Regions from separate parts of the Streptomyces sp. NPDC046909 genome, predicted to be linked through region 3. Evidence: riboswitches for the same ligand, from Rfam matches in the RefSeq annotation. Region 3 holds a riboswitch; each other region holds the start of a gene.
What was found. A riboswitch is a leader RNA that binds a small molecule or an ion and turns the genes downstream of it on or off. The one in region 3 is predicted to bind thiamine pyrophosphate.
Positions count from the first base shown of each region.

Region 1: another riboswitch for thiamine pyrophosphate. It lies ahead of thiC (phosphomethylpyrimidine synthase ThiC); the one in region 3 lies ahead of thiO (glycine oxidase ThiO).
Region 2: another riboswitch for thiamine pyrophosphate. It lies ahead of ABZ928_RS16565 (thiamine ABC transporter substrate-binding protein); the one in region 3 lies ahead of thiO (glycine oxidase ThiO).

Region 1 is NZ_JBEYXC010000003.1:685,275-690,464, forward strand. Features, by position in the region: gene ABZ928_RS11930 (IclR family transcriptional regulator C-terminal domain-containing protein) at 1-1, shown strand, start outside; gene ABZ928_RS11935 (SsgA family sporulation/cell division regulator) at 101-538, shown strand; gene ABZ928_RS11940 (YibE/F family protein) at 762-2,486, opposite strand; TPP riboswitch at 2,558-2,747, shown strand; gene thiC (phosphomethylpyrimidine synthase ThiC) at 2,740-4,545, shown strand; gene ABZ928_RS11950 (NADP-dependent oxidoreductase) at 4,599-5,190, opposite strand, start outside.
Region 2 is NZ_JBEYXC010000004.1:773,295-778,484, forward strand. Features, by position in the region: gene frr (ribosome recycling factor) at 1-480, shown strand, start outside; gene ABZ928_RS16545 (phosphatidate cytidylyltransferase) at 480-1,619, shown strand; gene ABZ928_RS16550 (SRPBCC family protein) at 1,759-2,208, shown strand; gene ABZ928_RS16555 (hypothetical protein) at 2,217-2,621, opposite strand; gene rlmN (23S rRNA (adenine(2503)-C(2))-methyltransferase RlmN) at 2,804-3,910, shown strand; TPP riboswitch at 3,934-4,041, shown strand; gene ABZ928_RS16565 (thiamine ABC transporter substrate-binding protein) at 4,038-5,105, shown strand; gene ABZ928_RS16570 (iron ABC transporter permease) at 5,153-5,190, shown strand, end outside.
Region 3 is NZ_JBEYXC010000011.1:303,095-308,284, forward strand. Features, by position in the region: gene metF (methylenetetrahydrofolate reductase [NAD(P)H]) at 1-666, opposite strand, end outside; gene thiE (thiamine phosphate synthase) at 796-1,443, opposite strand; gene ABZ928_RS33625 (Rv2175c family DNA-binding protein) at 1,580-1,951, opposite strand; gene ABZ928_RS33630 (FAD-dependent oxidoreductase) at 2,029-3,192, opposite strand; gene ABZ928_RS33635 (hypothetical protein) at 3,282-3,662, opposite strand; TPP riboswitch at 3,715-3,826, shown strand; gene thiO (glycine oxidase ThiO) at 3,824-4,990, shown strand; gene thiS (sulfur carrier protein ThiS) at 4,987-5,187, shown strand.

The DNA.
Region 1 (5,190 bases), on a different contig from region 3:
AAAACTCACTCCTTGTGATCTCTCGTGTACTTTCAGCAAACTTCCACCACAGTCAAAGGGATCATTCCCGGCCAGTCGACGGCAGATGACGGGGTAGAAGATGGGCGAGTCCGTACAGGCAGAGGTCATGATGAGCTTTCTCGTCTCCGAGGAGCTCTCCTTCCGTATCCCCGTGGAGCTGCGCTACGAGACCGGTGATCCCTACGCCGTGCGGCTCACCTTCCACCTGCCCGGTGACGCGCCGGTGACCTGGGCGTTCGGTCGTGAGCTGCTGATCGACGGCGTGGGGCGGCCCTGCGGGGACGGCGATGTGCGGATCTCACCCGCCGAGGCCGACACTCTGGGCGAGGTTCTGATCCGTCTTCAGGTCGGCACCGACCAGGCGCTGTTCCGCTCCTCGACGGCGCCGCTCATCGCCTTCCTCGACCGCACCGACAAACTGGTGCCGCTGGGCCAGGAGGGCGCGCTCGCCGACTTCGACGCCCACCTCGACGAGGCGCTGGACCGGATCCTGGCGGAGGAACAGAGCGCGGGCTGAAGCGTTACGGCACCGAGGGGGGCGTAACGCTTCAGCGTGGGCGTGGGGGGCGTTGCAGGAACGCTTCTCCTGGGCGAGGGCCCGGGCGCCGCGAACGAGGGCGCCGGGCCTTGAGGCTTACGGCCTGAGGGCCGCCGTACGCCGTGCTGTGGCCGTACGCCGTGCTGTGGGCCTTACGCCCTGCTGTGGCCGTTCCGGTGGCCGTTCCTGTTGGCCGCAGGCGTCAGCGCTTGCGGCGGCGCCCCCGTCCGCCTCGTGCCGCGGCCGGCTGGCTGCCCGCCGACATGGACTGCACGCCGACCGGTGACGGCCGGTCACCCGCGGCCTGGGAGTCCGGACTTCCGGGCTTGTCGGCCGAGACCACCAGGGCCGCCAGCGCGGTCGTGACCGGCACGGACGCGACCAGGCCGATCGAGCCCACCAGCGTGCGCACGATCTCCTCGGCGACCAACTCGCTGTTGGCGACCGTGCCCACGCTGGACTGCGCGATCGAGAAGAGCAGCAGCAGCGGCAGCGCGGCGCCCGCGTAGGCGAGGACGAGCGTGTTGACGACGGACGCGATGTGGTCGCGGCCGATCCGGATGCCGGCGCGATACAGCCCCCGCCAGCCCATCGTCGGGTTGGCCTCGTGCAGCTCCCAGACCGCCGACGTCTGGGTGACCGTCACGTCGTCGAGGACACCGAGGGAGCCGATGATGACGCCGGCGAGCAGCAGACCGCTCATGTCGATCGACGGGTACAGGCCGTGGATCAGGCCGGTGTTGTCGTCGGTGTTGCCGGTGAGCGCGGCCCAGCCGATGAACAGTGAGCCGAGGACGCCGATCAGCAGCAGCGAGATCAGCGTGCCGAGGACGGCGACCGATGTTCTCGCCGACAGCCCATGGCACAGATACAGGGCGATCAGCATGATGGCGCTCGCCCCGACCACGGCCACGACCAGCGGATTCGAGCCCTGAAGGATCGCGGGCAGGATGAAGAAGTTGAGGATCAGGAAGCTGATGGCCAGCGCGACCAGCGCCATGACGCCCCGCAACCGCCCGACGACCACGACGGCGAGTGCGAAGATCCCGGCGAGCAGGGCCATGGGGAGCCTGCGGTTGACGTCGGTGACCGAGTACTGCAGGTCCTTCGGTGCGGAGGGCTCGTAGGCGACCACGACCTTCTCGCCCTCGTGCAACTGCCGGGACTGGTCCGGCTGCACGATCTCGGTGAACGTACGGCCCTTGTCCTTGCCGGTGTCGACGCGGATCGTCGCCTTCTTGCAGTCGCCGTCGGCCTGTTGCTGGGCGGAGGAGCCCTCGGCGGTGGAGGTGTCGCCGGTCGGGGTCTCGCCCGAGGCGTTCACCGACTTGCAGCTCACGCTCACGACCTTGGTGACCGTGGCCTGCTGGGTCTGCCGGTCGAAGCCGACGCCGGTGCGCTGATGGCCCGGCGCACCGCCGGGCCACAGCACGGCGAGCCCGACGATCACGGCGACGCCGAAGGGGATGAGGATCGCGGCGATGACCTTGCGCAGATGCTTGGAGACGGGGGCCGCCGGGCCGTGGCTGTGACTGTGGGAGTGACCGTGTCCACCGCCGCCGCTATCGCCCCTGCCGCCTGTGCCTCCACCGCCGCCGCCGGATTCTGACCCGTGTCCATGCCCGTGCCCGTGTTCCTGCCCGTGCCCGTGATCGTGACCATCACCGGCGTTGTGCCCATGGCCGTCACCAGAGCCGTGCCCCTGCTGGAACCGGCCGCCGGGCCCGGGCTCCTGCCCGAACCCACCACCGGCCCCGCCTCCGGCCTCACCACCGGCCCCGTACGCGGGCCATTCCCCGGAGTCGTAGGAGTCGTACCCGGACCCCTGGCCGCTGTCCGGTCTGGGGCCGTGGCCGGGCCCGTTTCCGGAGCCGGGCCTGCGCGGCGGCTCGGGCGGCGGGTACGGGGGCTGATGTCTCGTGGTCACCGACCGATCATCGCAAGAACGGCAGGGGCCCTCTGTTCACCGCGCCCGAATTGACGCTAGCGTGGGGGCACCTTTGTACACGCGGGAGCTCGGAGCACCGGGCTGAGAGGGCGCTGACCTCCGTCCCAGCGATGTTTCACGTGGAACGTCATCGGAAGCGAGTGACGTTCCCCACGAAACGTCGGCAGACGGAAACCGCTGCGTCGACCGCCGAACCTGTTACCGGGTAATGCCGGCGTAGGGAGTAGGTCTCATGACCATCAAGGACGCGCGCACGCCTGCCTCCAGCCAGGACGAACAGCCCATTGAGGGCGAAAAGTCCGCGGAGAGCGGGAAGTCCATCGGCTGGCACAAGGCGTACGTCGAGGGCTCGCGCCCCGATCTGCGGGTGCCGGTCCGCCAGGTGCACCTCACCAACGGGCAGTCGGTCACGCTGTACGACACATCGGGCCCGTACACCGATCCCTCGGTCGACACCGACGTCCGCCGGGGGCTGGCCCCGCTGCGGGAGAACTGGATCATCACCCGCGGTGACACCGAGGAGTACGCGGGCCGTCCCGTCCGTCCCGAGGACGACGGCATCAAGCACACCTCGCCGCGCGGCGGGAATCTGCGCAACCTCGACGCGGTTTTCCCGGGACGGCCCCGGCTGCCGCGTCGTGGCCGCACGGGGCAGGCGGTCACGCAACTCGCGTACGCGCGCCGGGGGGAGATCACGCCGGAGATGGAGTACGTGGCCATCCGGGAGAACGTCTCTCCCGAGGTCGTCCGGGAGGAGATCGCGGCCGGCCGCGCGGTGCTCCCGGCCAACGTCAACCACCCGGAGATCGAGCCGATGATCATCGGCAAGCGGTTCCTGGTGAAGGTCAACGCCAACATCGGCAACTCCGCGGTCACCTCCTCCATCGAGGAGGAGGTCGAGAAGATGACCTGGGCGACCCGCTGGGGAGCCGACACGGTCATGGACCTCTCCACCGGCCGCAACATCCACACCACCCGCGAGTGGGTGCTGCGCAACTCCCCCGTCCCCATCGGCACGGTGCCGCTCTACCAGGCCCTGGAGAAGGTCGACGGCAGGGCCGAGGAGCTGACCTGGGAGATCTACAAGGACACGGTCATCGAGCAGGCCGAGCAGGGCGTGGACTACATGACGGTCCACGCGGGCGTGCGTCTGCCGTACGTCCCGCTGACGGCGAACCGCAAGACGGGGATCGTCTCGCGCGGCGGCTCGATCATGGCGGCGTGGTGCCTGGCGCACCACAAGGAGAGCTTCCTCTACGAGAACTTCGAGGAGCTGTGCGAGATCCTCGCCGCGTACGACGTGACGTACTCGCTCGGCGACGGCCTTCGGCCCGGCTCGATCGCGGACGCCAACGACGAGGCGCAGTTCGCGGAGTTGAGGACGCTCGGGGAACTCAACACGATCGCCAAGCGTTTCAACGTACAGACCATGATCGAGGGCCCGGGGCATGTCCCGATGCACAAGATCAAGGAGAACATCGACCTTCAGCAGGAGATCTGCGAGGAGGCTCCGTTCTATACGCTCGGCCCGCTGACCACGGACGTCGCCCCGGCGTACGACCACATCACCTCGGGCATAGGCGCCGCGATGATCGCGTGGTGGGGCACTGCGATGCTCTGCTACGTCACGCCCAAGGAGCACTTGGGCCTGCCCAACCGTGACGACGTGAAGACCGGCGTCATCACCTACAAGATCGCGGCCCATGCGGCGGACCTCGCCAAGGGACACCCTGGCGCACAGGACTGGGACGACGCCCTGTCGGACGCCCGCTTCGAGTTCCGCTGGGAGGACCAGTTCAACCTGGCCCTCGACCCCGACACGGCCCGGGAGTTCCACGACGAGACGCTTCCGGCGGAGCCGGCGAAGACGGCCCACTTCTGCTCGATGTGCGGGCCGAAGTTCTGCTCGATGAAGATCTCTCAAGACATCCGCCGCCGACACGGCGGAACCCAGGACGAGATCGAAGAGGGCATGGCGCTCAAGTCGAAGGAGTTCGCGGCGAGCGGCAACAGGGTGTACCTGCCGATCGCGGACTGATCGGCGTGACGGGGTGGGGCCCGGCGTCTGTGTGGAACCCGGGCCCCTCCCCGTCAAGGCATGAGGACGATCTTGCCGTTGGTGCGCTTCTCCTCGATCGTGCGGTGGGCCGCGGCCGCTTCGGCGAGGGGGAAGGTGTGCTGGACCGTGATCTGGAGGCGGCCGGTTTCGATGCGGTCGGTGATCTGGTCGAGTACCGCTCCGGAGGGCTCGGCTGTGACCCAGACGTAGCGCAGGCCGCGGGCGGTGGCCTGTTGTTCGTCCGTGCCCGGGTCGATCGACGCGCCGATGAGGAGGCCGTCAGGGCGGAGGACGTCGAGGGAGCGGGGGCCGTAGGCGCCGCCGACCAGGTCCAGGACCACGTCCACGGGTGGCACGGCGGTCCGGAAGTCGGTGGTGGTGTAGTCGACCAGTTCGTCGGCGCCCAGCTCGCGCAGGAAGGCGTGGTTGGCCGCCCGCGCGGTGCCGATGACGTACGCGCCCAACTCCTTGGCCAGTTGGACCGCGACGTGCCCGACACCGCCCGCCGCCGCGTGGATCAGCACGCGGTCGCCGGGGCGGACCCGTGCCAGTACGGTCAGCGCCTGCCAGGCGGTGAACGCGACCAGGGGGACGGCCGCCGCGTGGGCGAGGTCGAGGTTCTTG
Region 2 (5,190 bases), on a different contig from region 3:
ATCCGCACCGGTCGTGCGCACCCGGCGATGTTCAACAAGATCGTGGCCGACTACTACGGCGCGCCGACGCCGATCAACCAGCTGGCTTCGTTCTCCGTGCCGGAGCCGCGCATGGCCGTGGTGACCCCGTTCGACAAGAGCGCGCTGCGCAACATCGAGCAGGCGATCCGCGACTCCGACCTGGGCGTCAACCCGAGCAACGACGGCAACATCATCCGAGTGGTGTTCCCCGAGCTCACCGAGGAGCGCCGCCGCGACTACATCAAGGTCGCCAAGGGCAAGGCCGAGGACTCGCGCGTGTCCATCCGCTCGGTCCGCCGCAAGGCCAAGGACGCGATCGACAAGCTCGTCAAGGACGGCGAGGTCGGCGAGGACGAGGGCCGCCGTGCGGAGAAGGAGCTCGACGACGCGACGCACAAGTACGTCGCTCAGGTGGACGAGCTCCTGAAGCACAAGGAAGCGGAGCTGCTCGAGGTCTGATGAACGACTCTTCCTGGGGGGCGCCGCCACAAGCCGGGTACTGGGGGCCGTCCGACCAGGGGCCTGTCCAGGGGGCTGCCCCGGCGGGTCCCGCGTACGATGCGCCTGAGGCGCAGCACACTCGCCCCATGCCCATCGTGCCCGACGGACCCGCCTACGGCGGAGACCAGGACGACGACCGGGGGGCCGCTCGGCTGAGCGGCCCCTTGTTCCGAGACGAGACGTTCCGCACCGAGTCACCGTCGGCGCAGCCCCGTGCGGCGGCGCCGCAGAATCCGGAGCCCATGCCCGACTCCCCGCAGCCGGCGCCCGCGCCGCAGAAGAAGAGCGCGGGGCGTGACCTGGGTGCGGCCATAGGCGTCGGAGTCGGGCTCGGCGTGGTGATCGTCGCGTCGCTGTTCGTCGTCAAGGCCGTGTTCGTCGGTGTCGTGGCGGTCGCGGTCGTCGTCGGTCTGTGGGAGCTGACCTCCCGCCTGGAGGAGCGCAAGGGCATCAGGGCGCCCCTCGTTCCGCTGGCGGTCGGCGGTGCGGCCATGGTCGTCGCCGGATACGTCCGGGGCGCCGAGGGCGCCTGGGTGGCGATGGCGCTCACCGCGCTGGCCGTCCTGGTCTGGCGGATGACGGAACCGCCGGAGGGCTACCTCAAGGACGTCACCGCGGGCGTCTTCGCGGCCTTCTACGTCCCGTTCCTGGCCACGTTCGTCGCGATGATGCTCACCGCCGACGACGGCGCGTTCCGCGTCATGACGTTCCTGGTCCTCACGGTCGTCAGCGACACCGGGGCGTACGCCATCGGCTGGCGCTTCGGCAAGCACAAGCTCGCTCCGCGCATCAGCCCCGGCAAGACCCGTGAGGGCCTGCTGGGCGCGGTGTCGTTCGCGATGGTGGCGGGCGCGCTGTGCATGCAGTTCCTGATCGACGAGGGCACCTGGTGGCAGGGCCTGCTCCTGGGCCTCGCGGTCGCGGCCAGTGCGACGCTGGGTGACCTCGGCGAGTCGATGATCAAGCGGGACCTCGGCATCAAGGACATGGGCACGCTGCTGCCGGGGCACGGCGGCATCATGGACCGGCTGGACTCCCTGCTGCCGACGGCGCCGGTGGTCTGGCTGCTGCTGGTGCTGTTCGTCGGCTCCGGCTGATCGTTTCCGTACGACTGGTCGTCTCCGTACATGGGTGGAGCCCCCGCTTCGGCGGGGGCTCCTCCTGTTCTACGGGCTTCCGCGGTGGGACGATTCCCGTGTAAGCCCTCGAAAGGGATCGCCCTGGAAGGAGGGCGTCATGTCCACCATCCGTGAAGTGATCGACGTCGACCGCAGTCCCGAGGACGTCTACGCGTACATCACCGACCCCTCCCACCTGCCGGAATGGCAGCTGAGCGCCGTCAAGGCGGAACCGCTCGACGAAGGGCCGATGCACGCCGGATCCCGGGTCCGGGTCATCCGGCGGATCGGGAACCGCGAGATCCCGATGACCGTCCAGTTCGACGAGCTCGACCCTCCGCACAGCTGGGATCTGCACGGGATCGAAGGGCCCGTACGGCCCCGTACCCACGGTGAGATCGAGTCGCTCGACGACGGGCGCCGGTCCCGCGTGACCATAGAGATCGACTTCGAGGGGCACGGCCTCGGCAGGGCCCTGGTCCCCCTCGTCGTCCGCCCGCAGGTCCGCAAGGAGCTGCCCCGGGACGAGCGGCTGCTCAAGGAGCGCCTGGAAGGCACCGCGACCTAGGACGTGACCTAGGACGTGCAGACGTCCTTCAGCTCATCGGCGGCGGCGTCGATCCGGCTGCTGTCCGGGTCGGTGTCGCCGTCCAGGACGGCCTTGTTGTAGTCGTCGATGGCCTTGGCCAGGTCGTCGACGGCCTTGTCCACCTTGCCGTCGTCCGTGGTGTCGTCGATCTTGTCGAGGTTCTCCTCGATGGTGACGATGGACTCGTCGGTCTTCGAGGGATCCTTCGCCGCGTCCCAGCCCGCCTCGTGGATGGCCTTCAGACTGTCGGCGATCGTGTCGGCGTTGGTGAGGCAGTCGAGCGCGTTGTCGGTGTCCTCGCAGCCGGTCAGCAGCCCGGCGGTCAGGGTGACGGCGGCGACGGTGGTGGCGACGGCGGCGATACGGCGTCGGCGGCGGCGGTTGACGGCCATGGAACGGTCCCCTCCTGGAAGGCACAGAGCGCTGATGCGAGCTGTGCCGACCACGATTCCGCCCACACGGCCCCCCTCACGAGGCAGCGGCCACCCGTATCCGGGGTGGAGCCGGCTACACCGTGGTGACGCTCTGTGCGGACAACAGGACACACCATTCGATCTGCGACACTGGTACGACCATGCCGAAGCCCGGAGAACTCACTTTCGTCGCCCCGCGCGGAGCCAAGAAGCCGCCGCGGCACCTTGCCGATCTCACTCCTGCCGAGCGCAAGGACGCCGTGGCCGAGATCGGTGAGAAGCCGTTTCGTGCCAAGCAGCTCTCGCAGCACTACTTCGCGCGGTACGCGCACGATCCGGAGCAGTGGACCGACATCCCCGCTGCGGCTCGGCCGAAGTTGCAGGAGGCGCTGCTTCCTGAGCTGATGACTGTCGTGCGGCATCTGTCGACCGATCAGGGGACCACGCGCAAGACGCTGTGGCGGCTGTTCGACGGGACGCTCGTCGAGTCGGTGCTCATGCGGTACCCGGACCGGGTGACCATGTGCATCAGCTCGCAGGCCGGGTGCGGGATGAACTGTCCGTTCTGCGCGACCGGGCAGGCGGGGCTGGACCGGAATCTGTCCAGTGCTGAGATCGTCCATCAGATCGTCGATGGGATGCGGGCGCTCAGGGACGGAGAAGTGCCTGGTGGGCCCGCGCGGCTCTCCAACATCGTCTTCATGGGGATGGGCGAGCCGCTCGCCAACTACAAGCGGGTTGTGACCGCTGTCCGTGCGCTCACCGATCCCGCACCCGACGGGCTCGGGCTGTCGCAGCGGGGCATCACCGTTTCGACGGTCGGGCTCGTGCCGGCCATTCATCGGTTCGCCGACGAAGGGTTCAAGTGCCGGCTCGCGATCTCGCTGCACGCTCCCGACGACGAGCTGCGCGACACCCTCGTCCCCGTGAACACGCGGTGGAAGGTGCGCGAGGTGCTCGAGGCCGGGTTCGAGTACGTGGAGAAGTCCGGGCGGCGGCTTTCGATCGAGTACGCGCTCATTCGCGACATCAATGATCAGGCCTGGCGCGGTGACCGGCTCGGGCGGCTGCTCAAGGGCAAGCCCGTGCACGTCAATCTCATTCCGCTCAACCCGACTCCGGGCTCCAAGTGGACCGCCTCGCGACCCGAGGACGAGAAGGCGTTCGTCGAGGCGATCGCCGCGCACGGGGTGCCCGTCACCGTCCGGGACACCCGTGGGCAGGAGATCGACGGGGCCTGCGGTCAGCTTGCCGCGAGTGAGCGGTAGTCTGACCGGCGTAAGAACATCTTCATATCCGACAGGGGAGCGCCACAGCGCTGAGAGTGCGGCAATCGGGCCGCAGACCCTCTGAACCTCGCCCAGGTCATTCTGGGTAGGAAGTTCGGTCATCACCGTGAACACCAAGAAGTACTGTGCCGTCGTCGTGGGCCTCGGCCTGCTCGCGCTGTCCGCGTGCGGGTCCTCCGACGAGGGTGCCAAGAGCGAGTCCAAGACCGTCACCCTCGTCAGCCATGACTCGTGGGCCGTCTCCAAGGGCGTCCTCGCCGCCTTCGAGAAGGAGTCCGGCTACAAGGTCAAGGTCCTGGAGGACGGCGACGCCGGGCAGGCCGTCAACAAGGCGATCCTGACCAAGGACAACCCGCAGGGCGACGTCTTCTTCGGCGTCGACAACACCCTGCTCTCCCGGGCCCTCGACAACGGGCTCTTCCAGCCGTACGAGGCGAAGGGCGCCGGCACGATCAAGGCCGGCTTCCGGGTCGACGGGGACAAGGTCACGCCCATCGACACCGGCGACATCTGCCTCAACTACGACAAGGCCTGGTTCAGCCAACACAAGGTCCAGCCGCCTACGTCGTACGACGATCTCGTCAAGCCCGCCTACAAGAACCTCCTCGTCACCGAGAACGCCGCCACCTCCTCGCCGGGGCTCGGGTTCCTGCTCGGGACCGCCGCCAAGTACGGCGACGACGGGTGGGAGGCGTACTGGAGCAAGCTCAAGGCCAACGGCGTCAAGGTCGTCGACGGCTGGGAGCAGGCCTACAACGAGGAGTTCTCCGGGTCCGCCGGGGGGAAGAAGGCGAAGGCCGACCGGCCGCTCGTCGTCTCCTACGCCTCCTCGCCGCCCGCCGAGGTCATCTACGCCGACCCGAAGCCGTCGACCGCGCCGACCGGTGTCGTCGAGGGGACCTGCTTCCGGCAGGTCGAGTACGCGGGGCTGCTGAGCAACGCGAAGAACAGCGAGGGCGGCAAGGCGCTCATCGACTTCCTCCTGACCAAGAAGTTCCAGGAGGACATGCCGCTCAACATGTTCGTCTACCCGGTGGTCGAGGGCGCGGCCGTGCCCGCCGAGTTCACGCAGTACGGCCCCGCCGCCGAGGACCCCGAGACCATGGACCCGGCGAAGATCGCCGACAACCGTGACGACTGGGTCAAGTCGTGGACCTCGCTCGTACTGAAGTAACCCCGCGTTTCAGGCGCTTCAAGGGGAACGCGGCGCGGCTCGGGCTCATGGCCCTGCCCGTCGCGTTCTTCGGGGTCTTCTTCGC
Region 3 (5,190 bases):
CGGCATGATCTCCGGGATGACGGGGGTCGCGCAGCCGGCCGTGTCGACCCGGTCACGCAGGCGCAGATAGGACTCCGGTTGGAAGAACATCTGCGTGATGGCGTAGTCGGCGCCGGCCCGGCACTTGTCGACGAAGTGCGCGACGTCGGTGTCCCAGTCGCCGGACCGCGGGTGCATCTCCGGGAAGGCGGCGACGCCGACGCAGAAGTCACCCGACTCCTTGATGAGCCGGACGAGTTCGGCGGCGTAGGTCAGACCGCGCGGGTGCGCGACCCAGTCGCCCATGGGGTCGCCGGGCGGGTCGCCGCGCACGGCGAGGATGTTGCGGATCCCGGCGTCGGCGTACTGGCCGATGATGTTGCGCAGTTCCGCGATGGAGTGGTTGACCGCGGTGAGGTGGGCGACCGGCGTCAGCGTGGTGTCCGCGACGATCTGCTGGGTCTCCTTGACCGTGCCCGCACGGGTGGAACCGCCGGCTCCGTATGTCACGGAGACGAAGTCGGGGGCGACCGCCTCGACCCTCCTGAGCGCGCTCCACAGGTTCCGCTCGCCCTTGGGGGTCTTCGGCGCCGAGAACTCGAACGAGTACGTCGTCTTGCCCGCGGCGAGCATGTCGCGCACGGTGCGTGCGCGGTCCGTCCTGGTGGATGCGGTTCCTAGGGCCATACCCGCAGGTTAGCCAGGGGGCGGCGGCCACCCAACCGGATCACGGAAATTTGCCCGTTTTGTCGACTTGTTGTCCACCCCTCGGACACTTGACGGACAAACGGATCAGGACGAGCGCCACGGTCGTGGCTACCGCCCTCGCAGCCGCTTGGCGAACTCCGCCGCCGCGGCCCCGGGGTCGTCCGCCTCCGTGATGGCCCGTACGACGACCACGCGGCGCGCTCCCGCCTCCAGCACCTCGTCCAGGTTGCCCAGGTCGATGCCGCCGATGGCGAACCACGGACGGTCGGTGCCGAGGCCCGCGGTGTGGCGGACCAGGTCGAGGCCGGGGGCGTGGCGGCCGGGCTTGGTGGGGGTCGGCCAGCAGGGGCCGGTGCAGAAGTAGTCGACGCCCTCCTGGACGGCGGCGGCCGCGGCCTCCGGCTCGGCGTGCGTGGAGCGGCCGATCAGGACGTCCTCGCCGAGGATCGCGCGGGCGGCGGGGACGGGGAGGTCGCCCTGGCCGAGGTGCAGTACGCCGGCGCCGGCGGCGTGGGCGACATCGGCCCGGTCGTTGACCGCGAGGAGCTTGCCGTGCCGGGCGCAGGCCTCGGCGAACACCGCCAGGTGCTCCAGTTCCTCGGCCGCCTCCATGCCCTTGTCGCGCAGCTGCACGATGTCGACCCCGCCGGCCAGCACGGCGTCGAGGAACTCGGGGAGATCCCCCTGGCGCTTGCGGGCGTCCGTGCACAGATAGACACGGGCGTCGGCGAGGTGGGCGCGGGCGTTGTCGGGCATGCGGGTGTCCCCCGGTGTCGATGGCGTACGGCCGCGAGCGGGTGCGGCCGCCCACGACGCCCGGTAGTGAACCACAGTCGGTTCACGGGACCGGGACCCGCTCAGGTCCCGGTCCCGCCACCGGACTGGGGTGGGGTCAGACGGCCAGGGCCTGGGCCCTGCGCTTCACCTCCGTGCCGCGGTTCTCACTCAGGGCCTGGGCGGGGGTGCCGGGGAGGCTGTCGTCGGGGGTGAAGAGCCACTCCAGCATCTCTTCGTCGGTGAAGCCGTCGTCCCTCAGCAGCGTCAGGGTCCCGGCGAGCCCCTTGACCACCTTCTGCTCGGCCCCGTCGATGAAGGCGGCGGGGACGTGCAGTGCGCGGTTCTCACCACGGCGTACGGCGATGAGCTGGCCCTCCTTGACCAGCTGCCGCACCCTTGTCACCTCGACGTCCAGCATTTCTGCGATGTCGGGGAGGGTGAGCCACTCGGGTACGAGAGCATCGGTCTTTGCGTCAATCTCGGTCACGACATCAAGCCTGCCATCCCGCACTGACAGTCGGAAGCCGGGGAGGTCCGACCCGGCACCACGAGACGGCCCCGGGACTACGCCACCGCCGCCTTCAACGGCCTCGCCGGATCCTCCAGGAGCACCGGGTCCAGCTCCGTCCCCGCCTCGATCAGCCGCCGCCCCTGTGCCAGGTCCCGGGGCCGGCCCACCGCCAGCAGGGCGGCCAGGCGGTTCTCGCGCAGCCAGCACACCGTCCAGGCCGGTCCGGAGGGGTCGCCGCGCCACAGGACCGTGTCGGCGGTCGTGTGGTGCCCGGCGTACTGGACGAAGCGGCCGAACTGCTCGGACCAGAAGTACGGCACCGGGTCGTAGACCGCGGGCGTCTCGCCGATGATGTTGGCGGCCACCGTGCGCGGGCCCTGAAGGGCGTTGTCCCAGTGGTGGACCAGGAGCCGCTCGCCGTACCTTCCCGAAGGGAAGGACGCGCAGTCGCCGACCGCGTAGACGTCCGGCACGGAGGTGCGCAGCCGGTCGTCGGCGACGACCTCACGGTGCGCGCCGAGTTCGATGCCCGAGCCGGCCAGCCAGGCCGTGGCGGGACGGGCCCCGATGCCGACCACGACGGCGTCGGCGGACAGCCGGGTGCCGTCGTCGAGGACGACCGAACCGGGCTCGATGTGCTCCACGCGCGCGTGGGTGCGCAACACCGCGCCCGCGTCGGCGTACCAGGACGTCATCGGCGCGGCCACCTCCGCGGGCAGCGCGCCCGCGAGCGGCCGGTCGGCGGCCTCCACGACCGTCACCGCGCAGCCCGCCTCGCGCGCGGCGGTGGCGAACTCGGCGCCGATCCAGCCCGCGCCGACGACCACGATGTCGTGCTGCCGGGCGAGCACGGGCCGCAGCCGCTCGGCGTCGTCGAGGGTGCGCAGCAGATGGACGCCCGGGACGCCCTCGGCGCCGGCCAGCCGGATCGGTTCGGCACCGGTGGCGAGGACCAGGACGTCGTACGGGACGGGCCCGTCCACCGTGTCCAGCCGATGGTCGCCGGGGTGGACGCCGAGCACCTCGCGGCCCAGTTCCAGGTCGATGCCGAGCGCCTCGAAGTCGACGTCGAAGGCGGAGCCCTCGGCCTTGCCGAGCAGTACGGCCTTGGACAGCGGCGGCCGGTCGTACGGCTGATGCGGCTCGGCGCCGAGCAGTGTCACGGTGCCGGTGAAGCCCTGTTCGCGCAGCGCGACCGCGGTCTGTACGCCGGCCATGCCCGCGCCGACCACGACCACCCGCTGCTGCGCCTGCGTGTCCGTCTCCTCGCTCACCGGATCACCATAGACAACTGACAAATTGTCAGTCAGGACTCGTGCGGGGTGACCTGCTCCACACCGTCAGCGCTCACCGCGATCTGCTCCACGACGCTCGTCCCGCGTCCCGCCTGCGACTCCCACTCCCAGGTCTCCTCAAGGCGCACCCGCCCGTCGGCGAGCTCCACGACCGTGGACACACAGTGCCCGGAGGAGGTCGTCCCGTCGTGCTTGAGCTGGACGTACCGGAAGTCGAGCCGGTCCCCGTCCCGGGTACCCACGAGATGCCCGCGTACGACGTCCCCGCCCGCGTACTCGGCCCAGATCCCGCCGTCCTTCTCGTGGTACGTGAACCGGGTGCGGGTACCCACCTGACCTGGGGCCTGGTCGGCGACCGGGGCGAGGACGAGACCGTCGAGCGAGCGTGCCACCGAGAGAGGCTCCCTTACTGAGACATACGGCGTCGGGCTAGGGTGGCCAACGTAGAGCACTCGCGGGAGCCCGGACGCACCGGGCTGAGAGGGAGGCTGGCGGCCTCCGACCGTACGAACCTGATCCGGGTCATGCCGGCGAAGGGAGGGGCTGGACGCCCATGTCCTCACGTACGTCAGACGTCCTCATTGTCGGGGGCGGAATCATCGGCCTCGTCACGGCCTGGCGGGCCGCGCAGCGCGGTTTCGCCACGGCCGTCGTCGATCCCGAACCGGGTGGCGGGGCCGCCCAGGTGGCCGCCGGGATGCTGGCCGCCGTCACGGAACTGCACTACGGCGAGCAGACCCTGCTGGGTCTGAACCTCGCCTCGGCGCGCCGCTATCCGGAGTTCGCGGCCGAGCTCACCGAACTGACCGGCCAGGACCTCGGCTACCGCCGCTGCGGCACCCTCGCCGTCGCGCTCGACGCCGACGACCGCGCCCATCTGCGCGAACTGCACGCCCTCCAGCGGGAGTCGGGCCTGGAGTCGGAGTGGCTGTCCGGCCGGGACTGCCGGCGTCTGGAGCCGATGCTCGCGCCGGGGGTGCGCGGCGGGCTGCGGGTGGACGGCGACCACCAGATCGACCCCCGGCGGCTGGTCAAGGCGCTGCTGGCCGCGTGCGAGCACGCGGGCGTGGTCTTCCACCGCCTCTGGGCCGAGCGCCTGAACGTCGTCGGGGACCGCGCCGTCGGCATCACGGCGACCGACGGCACCCGGCTGGGCGCGGGCCAGGTCGTCCTCGCCGGCGGCAGCCTCAGCGGGCGCCTCGCCGGGGTCCCCGACGACGTACTGCCGCCCGTGCGGCCCGTGAAGGGGCAGGTGCTGCGGCTGACCGTGCCGCAGCGGTACGCGCCGTTCCTGAACCGGACCGTGCGAGCCGTGGTCCGTGGCAGCCACGTCTATCTGGTGCCACGCGAGAACGGCGAGCTGGTGATCGGCGCGACCAGCGAGGAACTGGGCTGGGACACCACGGTCACCGCGGGCGGGGTGTACGAGCTGCTGCGCGACGCCCACGAGCTGGTGCCGGGGATCACGGAACTGCCGCTCACGGAGACCCGCGCGGGACTGCGCCCCGGGTCGCCGGACAACGCGCCGCTGCTCGGCCCGACCGAACTGCCGGGCCTGCTGCTGGCCACCGGCCACTACCGCAACGGCGTGCTGCTCACGCCGGTCACCGGCGACGCGATGGCCGACGTACTGACCACCGGTGAACTGCCGGACGAGGTCCGCCCGTTCACGCCCGCGCGGTTCGCCCGCCCCAAGAGCCTCACGGAGCAGCCCGCATGAACATCTCCGTCAACGGAGAGCCGCGCGAGTTCGCTCCCGGCACGGCTCTCGACCTCGTCGTGCGCGCCCTCACCCCGGCCCCCTCCGGAGTCGCCGCCGCCCTCAACGAAACCGTCGTCCCGCGCGGACAGTGGTCGTCGACGCCCCTCTCCGAGGGGGACCGCGTCGAGGTCCTGACCGCCGTCCAAGGAGGCTGACCC